Regions from separate parts of the Salinarimonas sp. genome, predicted to be linked through region 2. Evidence: riboswitches for the same ligand, from Rfam matches in the RefSeq annotation. Region 2 holds a riboswitch; the other holds the start of a gene.

Region 1 (8,305 bases), 740 kb from region 2:
GCACGTGTTGGCCGTCGCCAGGCTGTCGGATGGCTTGCGAGTGGCGGACCGGTTTCGCGGCACGATCCGCCGCATCTCGGATCGAGCAGAACTCGCCAGCCTTCTTGCCGGCGAGTGAACTGGAACGCGCTGTGCAGCGTCGCGGCGCCTCGGAGCGGTTACGCCGTTGCGCCCGCCCCGCCCGCGTGCTAGCGCCGCGCGCATGAGCACGCTCCCCCTCCGCATCGCCCCCTCCATCCTCTCCGCCGATTTCGGCGCCCTGCGCGCCGAGGTGTCGGCCGTCGCCGAGGCTGGGGGCGACTGGATCCACATCGACGTGATGGACGGGCACTTCGTGCCGAACCTCACCTTCGGCCCCGTCGTGGTGAAGGCGATCCGGCCGGCCACCGCGAAGGTGTTCGACGTCCACCTGATGATCGCCCCCGCCGACCCCTATCTCGCCGCCTTCGCCGAGGCCGGCGCGGACGTGATCACGGTCCATGTCGAGGCGGGGCCGCACGTGCATCGCTCGCTGCAGGCGATCCGCGGGCTCGGCAGGAAGGCGGGCGTCGCGCTCAATCCCGGCACGCCGGCGGAAGCGGTGGCGCCCCTCCTCGACGACGTCGACCTCATCCTCGCCATGACCGTGAACCCCGGCTTCGGCGGGCAGGCCTTCATCGCCCCCGTCGTCGAGAAGGTGCGGCGGATCAAGCAGATGGTCGGCGACCGGCCGATCGAGATCGAGGTCGATGGCGGCGTGACGCCGCAGACCGCGCCCCTCGTGGCGCAGGCGGGCGCGAACGTGCTCGTCGCCGGCTCCGCCGCGTTCAAGGGCGGTCCGGGCGCCTACGCCGCCAACATCTCGGCGATCCGCGCCGCCGCGGAGGCGGCGCGCGGGTGAGCGCGCTCGCCGCGGCGCTCGCGCGGGGCCTCCTCCTCGCCCTCGCCTGCGGCTCGATCGCCGCCCTGCGCATCCTCGAGCGCGGGGAGGCCTTCTCCCCGCGCACCACGCTCGTGATCGCGCTGTTCGCCGCGGGCGGCCTTCTCGGCGGCGCGGCGGGCGCGCTCCTCCTGCGCCGGCTGCGCGTGACGCGCCCCCTGCCGCGCACCGCGCTCGCGGCCGTCGGCGGGACCGCGCTCGTCCTCGCCGCGACCTTCGGCGTCTTCGCTCTCTACCGCAATCTCGACCTCCTGCGCGGGACGCTGGAGCAGGAGGGGCTCGTCGGCTTCCTGGTCCACGGCCTCCTCGGGCTGACCATCGACGCCGCCGGCGCCTTCGCGGTCACCGCCCGCCCCTATCTCCTGCCCTGGCCCCTCCTCGCGACGGCGCTCGCCGCCGCCCTCGTCCTCGCACGGACGCCGCGCGCCCCCTTGCGGAAGCCCGAGGCGCGCGTTACGTAGCCGGTCACTGGTCTCACGGGGTGCCCGCACGGGCTGAGAGGCGATCCGCGCCAACCCATCGAACCTGATCCGGGTCGTGCCGGCGGAGGGAACGAGACATGGACGACACGGCGCCCACTGGCGCGCTTTCCTCGCGTATCCTCGATCATCGCACCGCCGCGCTCGCGGCCGACGCCGCGCGTCTCCTCGCCGAGACCCGCGCCCGCCGCCCGCGCGTGCACGCGCTCACCAACGCGGCCGCGCAGGCCTTCACGGCGAACCTGCTGCTCGCCGCCGGCGCGATCCCCTCCCTGACGATCGCCGCCGAGGAAGCGGGGCACTTCGCGCGGCGCGCCGACGCCGTCCTCGTCAATCTCGGCACGCTCGACGCCGAGCGGCGCGCCGGCATACCCGTCGCGGTCGCCGCCGCGCGGGAGGCGGGGCGCCCTCTGGTGCTCGACCCGGTCTTCGTCGAGGCGTCCCCGCCGCGCCTCGCCGTCGCCCGCGAGCTGCTGGCGCAGGGGCCCGCCATCGTGCGCCTCAACCCGGGCGAGCTCGAAGCGCTCGGCGGCCGCGCGCCGACGCCCGAGACCGCCGCCGCCCTCGCCCGCGCCGACGGCCTCGTCGTGGCGCTGACCGGCGCGACCGACGTCGTCACCGACGGCGTTCGGTCCCTGCGCATCGGCAACGGCCATCCGCTGATGGCGCGCGTCACCGCCATGGGCTGTGCCGGATCGGCCCTCGTCGCCGCCTTCGCCGCGCTCGAGCCCGACCGCGTCACCGCCGCCGCCGCCGCGCTCCTCGTGCTCGGCGTCGCCGGCGAAATCGCCGGCGCCCGCGCCGTCGGGCCCGGCTCCTTCCCCGCCGCCTATCTCGACGCGCTCGACGCGCTCTGCGAGGCGGATCTCGTCAGCCATGCGAGGGTCTCGTGAACCAGGTCGATCTGCGACTCTACGCCATCATCGGCCTTCCCGACGCCCGCGGGCGCGACCTCGTCGATCTCATCGGCCGTGCGGTCGCCGGCGGGGCGACGCTGGTCCAGCTGCGCGAGAAGCAGGCCGACACCCGCACGCTCGTCGACCTCGCCCGCGCGCTGAGGACGACGCTCGCCGGCACCGGCGTGCCGCTCCTCGTCAACGACCGCGTCGACGTCGCGCTGGCGGCGCAGGCCGACGGCGTCCATCTCGGCCAGTCCGACATGGACCCGCGCGACGCGCGCCGCCTGCTCGGTCCCGATGCCATCATCGGCTGGACCCTGAAGACCCCCGCCCATGCCCGCGCGCTCGCCGACGTGCCCGTCGACTACGGCTGCATCGGCGGCGTCTTCGCCACGACCTCGAAGGACAATCCCGACCCGCCGATCGGGCTTTCCGGCCTCGCCGAGGTCGCCGCCGCGGGCCGCGCCGCCGCACCGGGCATGCCGCTCGGCGCCATCGCCGGCATCGACGAGGCGAACGCCCGCTCGACGATCGGCGCGGGCGCGGACGGGATCGCGGTGATCTCCGCGATCTTCGGCGCCGACGACCCCACCGCCGCCGCCGGACGCCTGCGCCGCCTCGTCGACGAGGCGCTGGCCGCCCGCGGCGCCTGACAACCACGCGAGGAGACCGCATGACCGCCATCGCGCTCACCATCGCCGGCTCGGATTCGGGCGGCGGGGCCGGCATCCAGGCCGATCTCAAGACCTTCTCCGCCCGCGGCGTCTACGGCGCGAGCGTGATCACCGCGCTCACCGCCCAGAACACCAAGGGCGTCCAGGGCATCCACGACGTCCCGCCGGATTTCGTCGCCGCGCAGATCGACAGCGTCCTCTCCGACCTGAAGGTCGGCGCGGTGAAGATCGGCATGCTGTCCAAGCCCGCCGTGATCGAGGCCGTCGCCGCCGGCGTCGCCCGGCACGGGATGACCAAGGTCGTGCTCGACCCGGTGATGGTCGCCGCCTCGGGCGACAAGCTCCTCTCCGACGACGCCATCGACACGCTGCGGACCGTGCTCCTGCCCCGGGCCGTCGTCGTCACGCCCAACCTCCCCGAGGCCGCGGCGCTTCTCGACGAGGGCGTCGCGGAGAACGAGGACGCCATGCGCGCCCAGGGCGAGCGCATCCTCGCCCTCGGGCCGAAGGCGGTGCTGATCAAGGGCGGGCACGCGTCGGGGCCGGAGAGCGTCGATCTCCTGGTCGAGGAGCACGGCGTCACCCGCCTCTCCGCCGCGCGGGTCGCGACCCGCAACACCCACGGCACCGGCTGCACGCTGTCCTCCGCCATCGCCGCGGAGCTGGCGAAAGGCGCCTCGCTCGCCGACGCCGTCCGCGAAGCCAAGGCCTACCTCTCCGCCGCCCTCGCCGCGGCCGACACCCTCGAGATCGGGAGCGGGCACGGGCCCGTGCATCATTTCCATGCCTTCTGGTAACGCCCTCAGCCGCCGCGCCCTCCTCGGCGTCGCCGGCGGCGCGCTGGCCGCGCCGGCGATCGTCCGCGCGCAGGACGCGCCGATCCGCTGGCGGCTCGTCACCTCCTGGCCGCGCGGCCAGGCGGGCCCCGGCGTCACCGCCCAGCGCATCGTCGACCGCATCAACGCCATGGCCGGCGGCCGGCTCGTCGTGCAGCTCTTCGCGGCCGGCGAGATCGTCCCCGCCTTCTCCGTCCTCGACGCCGTCTCGAACGGCACGGTGGAGGCCGGCCACACCGCGGCGCTCTACTGGCAGGGCCGCATCCCGGCCGCCGCCTTCTTCACCACCGTACCCTTCGGGCTCGGCCCCATCGAGCACCAGGCCTGGCTCTCCCTCGACGGCGGCCAGGCGCTGTGGGACGAACTCTACGGCGAGGTCGGCGTCAAGCCGTTCCTCGCCGGCAATACCGGCCCGTGCATGGGCGGCTTCTTCCGCACGCCGATCGAGAGCCTCTCCGACATCGCCGGCCTGCGGGTGCGGGTCGCCGGGCTCGGCGCCAAGGTCTACGAGCGCCTCGGCGCGACGCCGGTGACGATCCCGGCGGGCGAGACCTACACGGCACTCGAGCGCGGCACGGTCGACGCGGTGGAGTTCCTGGCCCCTGCCACGGACTACGAGCTTGGCCTCCACCAGGTCGCGCCGCTCTACTACGCGCCGGGCTTCAACAAGCCCAACGGCGCGAGCGAGCTCCTGGTCAATTCCGAGGCCCTCGCTGCCCTGCCGGAGGACCTGCGCCGGGTTGTGGCGGAGGCGGCCGAGGCCGAGCACGCGCTCGCGCTCGCCGACGCGCATTCCCGCAACGCGGTCGCGCTGCGGGCGATGCTGTCCGAGGCGGACGTGCGGCTCGAGGGCTTCCCGGCCGAGGTGATCGCCGCGGCGGAAGAGGCCGCCCGCGCCGAGATCGACGCCCTCGCCGAGACCTCCGACCTCGCCGCGCGCATCGTCGAGAGCTACCGCGCGGCGCAGGCGCGCATGGCGCCCTGGTCGCGGCTCGAGGCGGACATGGCGCGGGCGCTGGCGCGGGTGTGAGGACATCGGTGGTGCTGGCGTCAATCCGCAATTCCGGGCTAAGCTCGCGGCGATTGGCAACCATCGCGACGACGTCGAACGATGAGGCAGCGAAGAAACAAATTTTCGCCGAACCGAAAGGTCATCGAAACGCCGCCAGAAGCTGAAGAGCTGCGGCTCCTGGCGGATCGGATCGCTTATGGCGGTAATCCTCAGCACAAGCGAAATCCTGGCGATTTCGGCCTCGATCCGCCCGCGCAGCCGCGCCGGGGAAAGACCCTGTGCGACGGCGCAAACATAGTGAGGCGTGCCGAAGCCCTCGCACTTTTGAGGTCGGGCGCACTTCGTGGCATGATCAGCGCGACACCCGGCGCAGGCGGGACGTTTCCGGCGATGATCTGGGCCGTGACGGAGGCGGGGCTCCCGATGGAAGCGCAACTGGAGAATCCGGACGCCGGCACCTACCACGGCTATCCGATGCCGGAGCATGATCCGTTCCGGCTGGAGATCCTGAGACTTTGGCGTGAGCGCAAACCCGCGGCTCCGCGCACGTCCGAGACGTGAGCCGATGGCGTTCGATTTTTCCGGCCGGCTCGCATCGTTGCGCTTCGATCTCGCTTGGCTTCCGTCGGGCCCGGAGGAAGCGAGCGAGCGTGATTGCGTCGCAGAGATCGGCATCGCGCTGGACGACCTCGATCTTCTGATGGCGCACGACACCTTTTCTCAGACGGTTCGCCCGACGACGAGGCTCTCCGCCTACCGGCTGGCGAGCTGGCTCGCCTCCAACTGGTGGCGGCTGCGGTGGGAGCCGCCGACCGACGATCTCGGCTGGCGGATGAGCCACGAGATCTCGGCGATCGGAGGGGGCTACGTATGGCCGCACATCGCCTTCGCCAGCGACGGTGAAATCGTCGGCGTCCACGCGCGCCCAACCTTCGGGGGCGCGTTCGAGCCGATCGCCTATCTTCATGGGGTGGACGCGGCGGTCGCCGCAGAAACCTTCGAGCGCGCAGTCGACGACATCGTGGACATGACGGTGGCCCGCCTGCGCGACATCGGGCATGGGCAGGACGGGCTCGCGGCGCTCTGGGAGGAGATTCGCGAGGAGCGCACGGACTCCGACGCCACGCAGCACCGCCGCCTGGAGGCGCTCGCCGGGTACGATCCGGACGACATCCCACCGGCGCTGCTGAAGGAGCTGATCGCCGTTGGAAATGCCTGGGGCCGCCATGTGGCTGACGAGTTCGCAGCCGGGTTGAAGCACGCCAGCGCCGGCATCGGCGACGCCCTCGAGCGCGCGGCGACGAGCGCGTTCTCAATGCCGACCCCGAGCCCGCGCTCATTGCGGGTCCGCGGCAACCATGCCAATCGGCCGTGGGAGCGCGGCTACGCCATCGCGGAGGCTTTCCGATCGGAGGCAGGGCTCGGCCTCGATCCCCTCGTCGCCGAGACGGCGGCGCAGCCCCAGGACTCGACTGGCACGCCCGTGGGACTCGCATTCCGCGCCGACCCGATGGCGGACGAGATCCGGGTCTCGCTCGCCAAGCGCCATCCCCGTTCGCGGCGCTTCGAACTCATGTGCCTCGTCGGCGGCCACCTCGCCCGCCGAACGGCGGACGGTATCATTGCCGTTACCTCCGCATCCACGGCGCAGCAGAAGCTCCAGCGAGCATTCGCCGCGGAGGCCCTTTGCCCGATCGAGGGCATCCTCGACATGATCGAGGGGAAAACGGCGAACGATGATTTCTTGCAGGTCGTCGCCGACCGCTACGAGGTATCGCCAATGGTCGTAGAGTGGCAGCTGCGCAACCGCGCGCCCCAGGTGCTGATTCCTGGGCGCGACCTCGCTCCGTGAGACGCCCCATGAAACGCGGCTCCTCCATCGGCCTGTTCGGCCGCTTCGGGCGCTCCGAGGACCTCAAGCGGCTCGACGAGGCGCTGCGGCGCTGCGACGTGCATCCGATGACGCTCAAGGAAGCGGTGAAGCTCGCCGCCGTCTCGCTGATGAAGGACGAGGAGGGCGGGGGCGAGCCGCCGCCCTTCGCCTATCCGCCGGCGGCGGAGCTCCTCGCCTATTGCGTCATGGGGCCGGACCCGTTCGCGCACGCGAACGGCGAGGCGGCGCTCGCGCGGGTCGAGGGCCGCGTCGAGCGGGCGCTGGAGGAGGACGGCACGCTCGACACCAAGCTGATCCTGCTCGCCATCACCTCCGGCGTCATCCAGCCGAGCGTGGTCGAGCGTTTCGGCCTCGAGGCCGGCTGAGCCGTCAGCTCGCCCCGCCGGGATCGGCGGCGAGCGCGTCCGGCGTATCCAGCCAGAAGCGCTCCATCAGGTAGACCGAGGCGCCGGGCACCTCGCCCTCGTCGGTGAAAAGCGCCTCCAGATCCGGCGTCGTCGCCGAGCGCGGGATCGCGGCGAAGCGGCACAGAACCCAGCGCTGGCGCGAGCGCCCGTCGGTCTCCACCGTGTAGTCGACCCGCACCTCGTTCTCGTCGGTCGCGACCGCGCGCAGGACCGCGATCCGCGCGCCTTCGGGGTTGAGCGGGGGAATGGTCAGGCGGCACAGTCGCGCCTGTTCGCGCGTCGGCGCGCCGCCGCAGGAGGCGAGCGCCACGAAGAACGCCGCCAGCGCGGCGATCGCGAGGGTGCGGATCAAGGTCGGCTCAGCCCCGGTCCTTCCGCAGGATCTCGGCGACGCGCGGCGCGAAATAGGTCAGCACCCCGTCGCAGCCCGCGCGCTTGAACGCCATCAGGCTCTCGAGCATCGCCCGCTCCCCGTCGAGCCAGCCGTTGCGGGCGGCCGCCTCGATCATCGCGAACTCGCCCGACACCTGGTAGGCGAAGGTCGGCACGCCGAAGGCGTCCTTCACCTTGGCGCAGATGTCGAGATAGGGCATGCCGGGCTTGACCATGACCATGTCCGCCCCCTCCTCGAGGTCGAGGGCGACCTCGCGCAGGGCCTCGCGGGAATTGGCCGGGTCCATCTGATAGGTGCGCTTGTCGCCGCGCAGCGTCTTCGACGTGCCCACCGCGTCGCGGAACGGGCCGTAGAAGGCGGAGGCGTACTTGGCCGCGTAGGCCATGATCTGCACCTCGGCGAAGCCCGCGGCGTCGAGCGCCTCGCGGATGGCGCCGACGCGCCCATCCATCATGTCGGAGGGGGCGATCACGTCCGAGCCCGCCTGCGCCTGCAGCACCGCCTGGCGCGCCAGCGTCTCGACCGTCTCGTCGTTGAGGATGATCTCGCCTTCGAGAAGCCCGTCGTGGCCGTGGGAGGTGTAGGGGTCGAGCGCGACGTCGGTGACGAGGCCGAGATCGGGCACGGCCGCCTTGATCGCCCGGCTCGCGCGGCAGACGAGGTTCTCCGGGTTGAGCGCCTCCGATCCGTGCTCGTCGCGCTTCGCCGGGTCGGTGTAGGGGAACAAGGCCAGCGCCGGGATGCCGAGCGCGGCCGCGCGCTCCGCCTCGCCCACGGCCTGGTCGACCGAG
Region 2 (8,305 bases):
GAGACGAGGTTGATCAGGATCTGCCGGCAGGCGCGCCGGTCGGCGACAATCTCCGGCAGGCCCGGCTCGACCGCGGAGGCGAGCGCCACGCCCGCGGCCTCGGCCTTGAGCCGCATCAGGTCGACGCAGCCCTCCACGAGCGGCGCGACGTCGAAGGGTCCCGGCGCGAACTCGAAATTCCCGGTCTCGATCTGCGACATGTCGAGGAGGGAGTTGACCACCTCGAGCAGGTGATGGCCGGATTCGTGGATGATCCGCGCGTAGTCGCGCCGCTGCTCGGGGCCGACCCCGGCCATGCTCTCGCAGGAGAGGATCTCGGAGAAGCCGATGATGGCGTTGAGCGGCGTGCGCAGCTCGTGGCTGACCGTGGCGAGGAACCGCGCCTTGCCCGCATCCGCCCGCTCCGCCTCGACGCGCGCGCGCTCGAGATCCGTCTCGTGGCCCTTCTGGGCGGTGACGTCGCGCAGGACCGAGACGACCCGGGCGCGCTCGCCGCGCGCGGCGATGCGGTAGGCGCGCATCTCGATCCAGACGACGCGGCCGGCTTCGCCGCCGAGCGCATCGCCGTAATGCATGCGGAACTGCGTCGTCACCGCGATGGTGCCCGTCGCCGCGTCGCTGATCGCCTTCAGGTAGGCCGGGCGATCCTGGATGTGGACCCGCGAGAACAACCCGCGCTCCTCCAGCGCCGCGGACGGCGCGCCGAGGAGCTTCATGGCGGCGGGGCTGGTGGAGAGCACGTGCCCGTTCTTGTCGTGCCAGACGACGAGATCGTCGATCACCTGGAGCAGCGAGCGGTCGCGCGCCTCGCGCCCGCGCAGGGCGTCCGCCTGCGCGTCGTGAACCCGGGAGACCGAGACCACCAGGGAGCCCGCATGCGCGATGGCGAACAGCGCGAAGATCGGCGTGGCGACCTCGGGCGACCAGGGCTGCTGCGCCGGCTGGATCCCGAGCGCCTCGAGCAGGGCCAGGACGATGACGGCGAAGCCGGCGACGAAGGTGGCGCTCAGCGCCGAGCGCCGCGACCCGGACACGAGCGCCTCGAGCGGCACCGCGATCAGCCAGATCGTCGCCGTCGAGCGCAGCCCGCCGGTCGCGCTGGCGATGCAGCAGACGACGCCCGCGAAGGCCGCGGCGGAGATCGCGTGCGCGAGGGCGAGCCGGCCGGTGAACGCGAGCACGAGACCCGCCGCGAGCGGCGCGGCCAGGAAGCCGAAGGCGAGATATTCCGCGAGCGTGACCGGGCCGCGCAGGGCGAGGTAGATCGGCGCGAGGACCAGGACGGCGATGCCGATCGTCATCCGCGTGACGATGAAGCGCCGGTGGCGCTGCGCCTCGACGCTGTCGCCGCGAACGGACTCGTGCACGAGATCCGCCAGACGTGCCTCGATCGCTCTCACGCTGTTGGACCCCGACACGCTCGAACTCGACGGCGCTCGCGCCCCGCTCCCTGTCTTCTTCGCCGCGACTGTCGCAGGGCTCGCTTAAACGAAACCTAAGGCGAACGTCTCCCGGCGCGGTCCGGTCGGCGGTATGCCGAACGCACGGTTAACGACCGTGCCGGAACGAAGCGTTCACCATGCGCGGCGCTCGGGCCCCGGCGAGGGCGCGCGGAAACGCTCTCTTCACGGCGGGCCTGCGAGAGAGAGACGGGACGTCGGGAGAGCGACCATGCCGCTTTTGCGCGCGAGCGCGATCATCGCCGTGATCTTCGCCTTCTCGCCGGTGCGCGAGGGCGCCCCGCCGCGCGTGGACGCGCCCGATTCGCGGCTCTCGACGACCGCGACGACCGAATCGCCGGCGACGGCCGGCCGGACCCTCGCGGACGCCCCGGCCGATCTCGAGCGTGCGCACGCGCTCTGGAAGGCGCTCCCCGAGGAGGCGCGGGCCGAGCTCGCCGAGCGAGTCGCCCAGGAGCTCCGTCGGGGTATTTCCCCCTGAAACGGCGTCGAATCGGAGCGATCGTCCGCCGAACTGGGTCTTGATTCCTCGAAATTGCTGCGTTAGCGTCCCTGCCGCCTGAGACGGAACCGTCGCACGCGGCCAGAAAAAAGGGCCGCGCAAGCGGCCCGAGTCTAGGGAGGAAACGCCCAAGAAGGGAGCCCGCATCCGGGCTGGCGGCGCTGCGCGTCAGCAACGCCACGTTTTGAAATATAGCGCATGCCTAATTGAAGGGCAAGCGAGGCGGATGCATTTTTCGCCTCCGCGACATTGCGCATGCCCTCTGTCTGTCCGCCTGTGACAATTCCGCATCAGTCCGCGGGCGCGATCCCCTTGCGCGCAGCGGCCTCCTTGTCTACGACTGTAAGCCGTCTCACGGGGTGCTCCGCAGGGGGCTGAGAGGCGCGCGCCCGCGCCAACCCGTCGAACCTGATCCGGGTCGTACCGGCGTAGGGATGAGCGCTCACCGCCTTGCGGCGGAAGTCTTCTTCGCTCTTCGTCCGCGTCCGTGCGCTCCGGGTTCGCCATGGTCCGGAGCCGATCGATGAAGCACGCCACCCTTCCCGCCGCCGCCCTCGTCCTCGCCGCGGCCGGCTTCGCCACACCCGCGGCGGCGCAGGACGCGCCCACCCTGCGCGTCTACACCTATTCCTCCTTCGTCGGGCGCTACGGTCCGGGCGAGGCGATCGAGGCCCGATTCGAGGCGCGCTGCGGCTGCAATCTCGAGTGGGTGACCGCCGACGATGCGGGCTCTCTCCTCGGGCGCCTGCGGCTCGAGGGCGAGCACAGCCCGGCGGACGTCGTGCTCGGGCTCGACATGAACCTCGCCGAGCAGGCCCGCGCGCTGGGCCTGTTCGCCCCGCACGGGGCCGACACGAGCGGGCTCGACCTGCCGATCGCCTGGGAGGACGAGGTCTTCCTGCCCTTCGACTGGGGCTATCTCGCCTTCGTCTACGACGAGACGCGCCTCTCCGAGCCGCCGGCGACCCTGGAGGCCCTGTTCACCGATCCCGACGGGCCGACCGTCGTGCTCCAGGACGCGCGCACCAGCGCGCCGGGCTTCGGCCTTCTGCTGTGGTCCGAGGCGGTGTTCGGCGACGGCTTTCCGGAGGCTTGGGCGGCGCTGTCGCCGCGCGTCGTCACCTTTACGAACGGCTGGTCCGAGGCCTACGGGCTGTTCCTCGAGGGCGAGGCGGACATGGTGCTCTCCTATGCCACCTCGCCCGCCTATCACCGCGCGGTCGAGGGCGAGGAGAAGTACCACGCGGCCGAGTTCGCGGAGGGGCATTACCTCCACGTCGAGATCGCGGCGGCGACCCGCACCAGCGACGAGCCGGAGCTCGCGCGCGACTTCCTCGCCTTCATGCTCTCCGACGGCTTCCAGAGCCTGATCCCCGAGGGGAACTGGATGTACCCCGCCGCCATGCCCGACGCGGGCCTGCCGGAGAGCTTCGAGGGGCTGATCACGCCCGACGAGGCCTTCCTGTTCGATCCCGCCCGCGTCGCCGCCGAGCGCCGGGCGCTCCTCGACGCCTGGCTCGAGGCGACCTCGCGCTGAGCGCGGGCCGGCCGTGACCATCCGCACGCCCCGCCTGCCCCATCCGGGCGCGCTCGTCGCGCTCGGGCTCGCCGCGCTGGCGGCGCTCTCCTTCGGAGCGCTCGTGGGCGCCGCGGAGACGCGGGCGGGCGCCTTTGCGCTCGATCCGTATCTGCGGCGCGTCCTCGTCTTCGCGCTGACGCAGGCGCTCCTCTCGACGGCGCTCTCCGTCGGCTTCGGCGCCGCGCTGGCGCTGGCGCTGGCGCGGCGGCGCTTTCCCGGGCGCGACCTCGTCCTCGCCGGGCTCGGCGCGGCGGCGGTCATGCCCGCCATCGTCGTCGTTTTCTGCGTCGTGGCGGTCTACGGGCGCTCGGGCTGGCTCGCGGCCGGGCTCGACGCCCTGGGCTCGAGCGCCCGGCCGAACCCGTTCGGCTGGACGGGAATCCTGATCGCGCACGTCTTCCTCAACGCGGCGCTGGCGGCGCGGGTCTTCCTCGACGCGCTCGCCCGGGTGCCCGCGGAGCATTGGCGGCTCGCGGCGATCCTCGGCTTCGGGCCGCTCGCGACGCTGCGCCATCTCGACTGGCCGATCCTGAAGAGCGAGCTGCCCGGCCTCGCGGGGCTCGTCTTCCTGCTCTGCTTCACGAGCTTCGCCATCGTGCTGACGCTCGGCGGCGGGCCCGGCAAGGCGACGCTCGAGGTCGCGATCTTCGAGGCCTTGAAGGTCGATCTCGACTTCGCCCGCGCCGCGGTGCTGGCGGGGCTGCAGCTCGCGATCTGCCTGTCGCTGACGCTCTCGCTGCACTGGGCGGTGACCCGCGCGCCGGTCGCGCCGACGCAAAGCCTTCCCGTCGCGCGGCCGGACGCCGCCGATCCGCGCCTGCGCCGCCTCGATCTCGCCGTCCTCGCCCTCGGCGCCGCCCTGTTCGCGCCGCTGCTCGCCGCGACGCTGACCGGCGCCGCCGCGCTGCCCCGGGTGCTCGACGCCGACCTCGCCTACGCCGCCGGCGTCAGCGTCGCGATCGCCCTCGTCTCGGCCGGCCTCGCCTGCGCCCTCGCGCTGGCCCTCGCCGGCGCGGCGCAGGCGGCGCGGTCACGACGCCGGCCCGGCGTCGCGGCGGCCTACGACCTCCTGCCGGCGCTCGTGCTGGCGATCCCGCCCTTCGCGCTCACCGCCGGGCTGTTCCTGGCCCTGCGCGGCCTCGTTTCGCCGACGCAGGCCGGCTTCCTGCTGCTGCCGCTCGTCAACGCCATCGGCGCCCTCCCCTTCGCCTACCGCTTCCTCGCCCCCGCGCTCGCCACGACGCAGGAGCGCTACGGCCGCCTCGCCGCGCTGCTCGGGCTCACGGGCCGCGCCCGGCTCGCGATCGTGGACTGGCCGACCCTGCGCCGGCCCTTCGCCGGCGCCTTCGCACTTGCGGCGGCGCTTTCGTTCGGCGATTTCGGCATCGTGGCCTTGTTCGGCGGCGGCGCGCTGCGCACCCTGCCCTATCTCCTCTACGAGCGGCTCGGCAGCTATCGCCTCGACGAGGCGGCGGCGATCGGGCTCATCCTCGTCGCCACCGCCTTCCTGCTCTCGGCGCTCGCCGCGCGGACCGCCCGATGCTGATCGTCGACGAATGCCGCCTCGCCTATCCGGATTTCGCCGCCGCCTACACGCTCCGGGCGGAGGCCGGCTCCATGCTCGCGATCGTCGGCCCCTCCGGCGGGGGCAAGACGACGCTGCTCTCGATGATCGCCGGCTTCGAGACACCCTATCGCGGCCGGCTCTCCTTCGCCGGGCGGGACCTCCTGCCGCTCGCCCCGGCCGAGCGGCCGGTGGCGATGATGTTCCAGGACAACAACCTCTTCGCTCACCTCACCGCCGCGCAGAACGTCGCCCTCGGCATCCGGCCCTCGCTGCGCCTCGCCCCGGAGGACCGCGCCCGCGTCGGCGACGCGCTCGGCGCCGTCGACCTCGCCGGGCTGGAGGATCGGCGCCCGGAGGCGCTCTCCGGCGGGCAGCGCCAGCGGGTGGCGCTCGCGCGCGCGCTCGTCTCGCGAAAGCCGCTCCTCCTGCTGGACGAGCCCTTCGGCGCCCTCGATCCCGGCCTGCGGCGCGAGATGATCGCCATCGTCGACGACCTGCGCCGGGCGCGCGGCATCACCGTCCTCATCACCATCCACACGCCCGAGGACGTGCTCGACCGGGCGGACGCCCTCGCCTTCGTCGCGGACGGCCGCGTTCTGGTGCAGGATGCCCCGCGGGCGGCGCTCGACCCGGCCCGCGATCCGCGGATCGCGGCCTTCGTCGGTCACGGCCCGCGCGCGAAACCGTGACCGGCGCGCGAGGCGCCGACGCGTTACGATCCCCGGACCCGGCGCGAAGAGGCGGCGAGACCGGGAGAAAGACCGATGACCGTGATGCAGAACATCGACGACGACACCTCCGCCACCGCTCCGAAGACGCCGAAGACGCCCGCGCCGCGCGGGTATCTGCGCCGCTTCGGGCCCCTCGTCGCCCTCGCGGCGATCGTCGCCGGCGCCTTCGCGCTGGGGCTCGACGACTACGTCTCCTTCGAGACGCTGCGGGCGAATTCCGAACGGCTGCAGAGCTTCGTCGCCGACGGCTTCGTGATCGCCGCCCTCGCCTACATGGCGGTCTACGCCGTCGTGGTGGCGGCCTCGCTGCCCGGCGGCGCGGTGCTGACCATGACCGGCGGCTTCCTGTTCGGCGTCGCCTTCGGCACGGCCTTCGCCGTGATCGGCGCGACGATCGGCGCGACGGGCGTCTTCCTCATCGCCAGGACCGCGCTCGGCGACGCGCTGCGCGAGAAGGCCGGCGGCGCGGTGGCGCGCATGGCCGAGGGCTTCCGCAAGGACGCGTTCAACTACCTGCTCTTCCTGCGCCTCGTCCCCGCCTTCCCCTTCTTCGTCGTCAACCTCGCCCCCGCCTTCCTGGGCGTGAAGCTCTCGACCTACGTGGTGGCCACCCTCATCGGCATCATTCCCGGCGCCTTCGTCTTCGCCTCGGTGGGCGCGGGCTTCGAGAGCGTCATCGCCCAGGGCGGCGAGCTCTCCGCCCGCGGCGTGCTGACGCCGGAGGTGATCACGGCGCTGGTGGGGCTGGCGGTTCTGGCGCTGATCCCGGTGGTGGTGCGCCGGGTGCGGGAGGGGAAGGCGCGGGGGTGAGCGGCGCCGGAGGCGACGCGGGCGGCGGCGCCAGGATCTCGCGCAGCCAGGCGAGGAAGGCGGTCGCGGCGGCGTCGAGCACCGGTCGCCGCAGCGCGACGAACGATCCGAGCGAAACCGGCGGAGCGTCAGGCAACACCCGGACGAGCCGCTCGTCCCGCATCTCGCGCGCGGCGAGCCGAACATCCGCGAGAACCACGCCGACCCCTGCCACGGCCGCCTGAATGGCGAGATCGTCGGTCTCGAACCGCATCGTCGGCTGCTCGGGCGACCAGGCGACGCCGTGCGCGGTCGCCCAGGCCTGCCAGTCCCAGCCCGTCGGCGTCGCACCGAGAAGCCGCGCGCGGCTCATCAGCTGCACCGGGGTCTGGATATCGCCGAGACGCGCGAGCACCCGCGGCGAGGCGACGGGCTCGGCCTCGTCTCGAAACAGCACGACACTCCCGCGCGGCGGGGGCGCGTCTCTTGTGTAGCACAAGACGAGTTCGTTCTCGGCGAGATCGTCCTCGTCCGCCGAGTCGGAGACGCTCAGCACGAGCTCGATCAGCGGGTGATCGCGCTCGAACGCGGCGATCCGCGGCAACAGCATGCGGGCCGCGAGCGTGGCGACGGCTCTGACACGCACCTGGTGACTCTCTTCGGCAGCGATGCTCGGCCGACGCGAGAGCTCCGTTCTCGCCTCGTCGAGAGCGATATCGATCAGGTCCAGGGCCTGGCTGAGCTTCGCGGAAAGCGCTGCGCCCACGCCGGTGAGCTCCAGCCCCCGTCCCGACCGGACGAAGAGAGGGCCGCCGACGAAGGTCTCCAGCTCGCGCACCTGCCGACTGATCGCGCCGTCCGTGACCCCCATCTCGAGTGCGGCCGCCTTGACGCTCCCGCGGCGCGCCGCCACCTCGAAGGCCCGAAGCGCCGAGAGCGGCAGCATGCGACGTCTCATTGTTGCATCCTCCTCCACTTCGCGATGGATCTTTTCTCATTAGTAGCATCGCGCCCAGTCGTGCCATTCCCGAGCCTCGCCTCACGTCCGCATCCCCAGCAGCTGCGCGGGCGCCGCGAAGGGCGAGGGAGCCGAGAACATGCAGAACCCCGTCGACGAACCTCCGTCCTCGCCCCCGCGCGACGCGAGGAGAGCGCCGATGTCGCGGCCTGACCATCCGTCGAGGCGCGCCTCGCTCGCGGCGACGCTGCGCCTCGCCGTGCCGCTGATGGTCGCGCAGGTGGCGACCGTCGCGCTGGCGCTGGTCGACACGATCACCTTCGGCTTCCTCGGGACGCAGGCCCTCGCGGGGGGAGGCCTCGGCGCCTCGGTCTTCTCCCTCGTCAACATCACCTGCGTCGGCGTGCTGATGGCGACGGGCAACATCGTCGCCTTCGCGCACGGCGCCGGTCGGCCCGACGAGGTCCGCGCGGCGGTGGCGGGAGGGCTGGTCGTCGCGCTGGGGCTCGGGCTCGCGACCATGCTCGCCGCCTTTATGGCGGGCGAAGCGGTCCTGCGTGCGACGGGCCAGGCGCCCGCCGTCGCATCGACGGCGTCGGTGTATCTCGCCTGGGCCTGCCTCGGCCTCGTCCCGAGCCTCGCCCTGACGGTGCTGCGAGGCCTGACCGTCGGCCTCGGCCGCCCCGGCCCGATCACCCTGATCACCGTCGCCGCCGTCG

The links. Region 2 has a riboswitch for thiamine pyrophosphate ahead of thiB (thiamine ABC transporter substrate binding subunit). Riboswitches for the same ligand answer to the same signal wherever they lie in the genome.
Region 1: it holds a riboswitch for thiamine pyrophosphate, as region 2 does, so the genes downstream of both, ABL310_RS16830 (hydroxyethylthiazole kinase) here and thiB (thiamine ABC transporter substrate binding subunit) in region 2, are expected to answer to the same signal.

What each region holds. Positions count from the first base shown of each region.
Region 1 is NZ_CP157794.1:3,637,836-3,646,140, forward strand. Features, by position in the region: gene ABL310_RS16815 (hypothetical protein) at 1-118, shown strand, start outside; gene rpe (ribulose-phosphate 3-epimerase) at 203-880, shown strand; gene ABL310_RS16825 (hypothetical protein) at 877-1,380, shown strand; TPP riboswitch at 1,387-1,489, shown strand; gene ABL310_RS16830 (hydroxyethylthiazole kinase) at 1,479-2,291, shown strand; gene thiE (thiamine phosphate synthase) at 2,288-2,950, shown strand; gene thiD (bifunctional hydroxymethylpyrimidine kinase/phosphomethylpyrimidine kinase) at 2,971-3,768, shown strand; gene ABL310_RS16845 (TRAP transporter substrate-binding protein) at 3,755-4,837, shown strand; gene ABL310_RS16850 (hypothetical protein) at 4,919-5,380, shown strand; gene ABL310_RS16855 (hypothetical protein) at 5,385-6,671, shown strand; gene ABL310_RS16860 (hypothetical protein) at 6,680-7,078, shown strand; gene ABL310_RS16865 (hypothetical protein) at 7,083-7,472, opposite strand; gene hemB (porphobilinogen synthase) at 7,480-8,305, opposite strand, start outside.
Region 2 is NZ_CP157794.1:2,892,872-2,901,176, forward strand. Features, by position in the region: gene ABL310_RS13420 (PAS domain-containing sensor histidine kinase) at 1-1,400, opposite strand, end outside; gene ABL310_RS13425 (hypothetical protein) at 1,672-1,941, shown strand; TPP riboswitch at 2,308-2,414, shown strand; gene thiB (thiamine ABC transporter substrate binding subunit) at 2,486-3,499, shown strand; gene ABL310_RS13435 (ABC transporter permease subunit) at 3,513-5,087, shown strand; gene ABL310_RS13440 (ATP-binding cassette domain-containing protein) at 5,081-5,797, shown strand; gene ABL310_RS13445 (TVP38/TMEM64 family protein) at 5,873-6,649, shown strand; gene ABL310_RS13450 (LysR substrate-binding domain-containing protein) at 6,567-7,574, opposite strand; gene ABL310_RS13455 (MATE family efflux transporter) at 7,786-8,305, shown strand, end outside.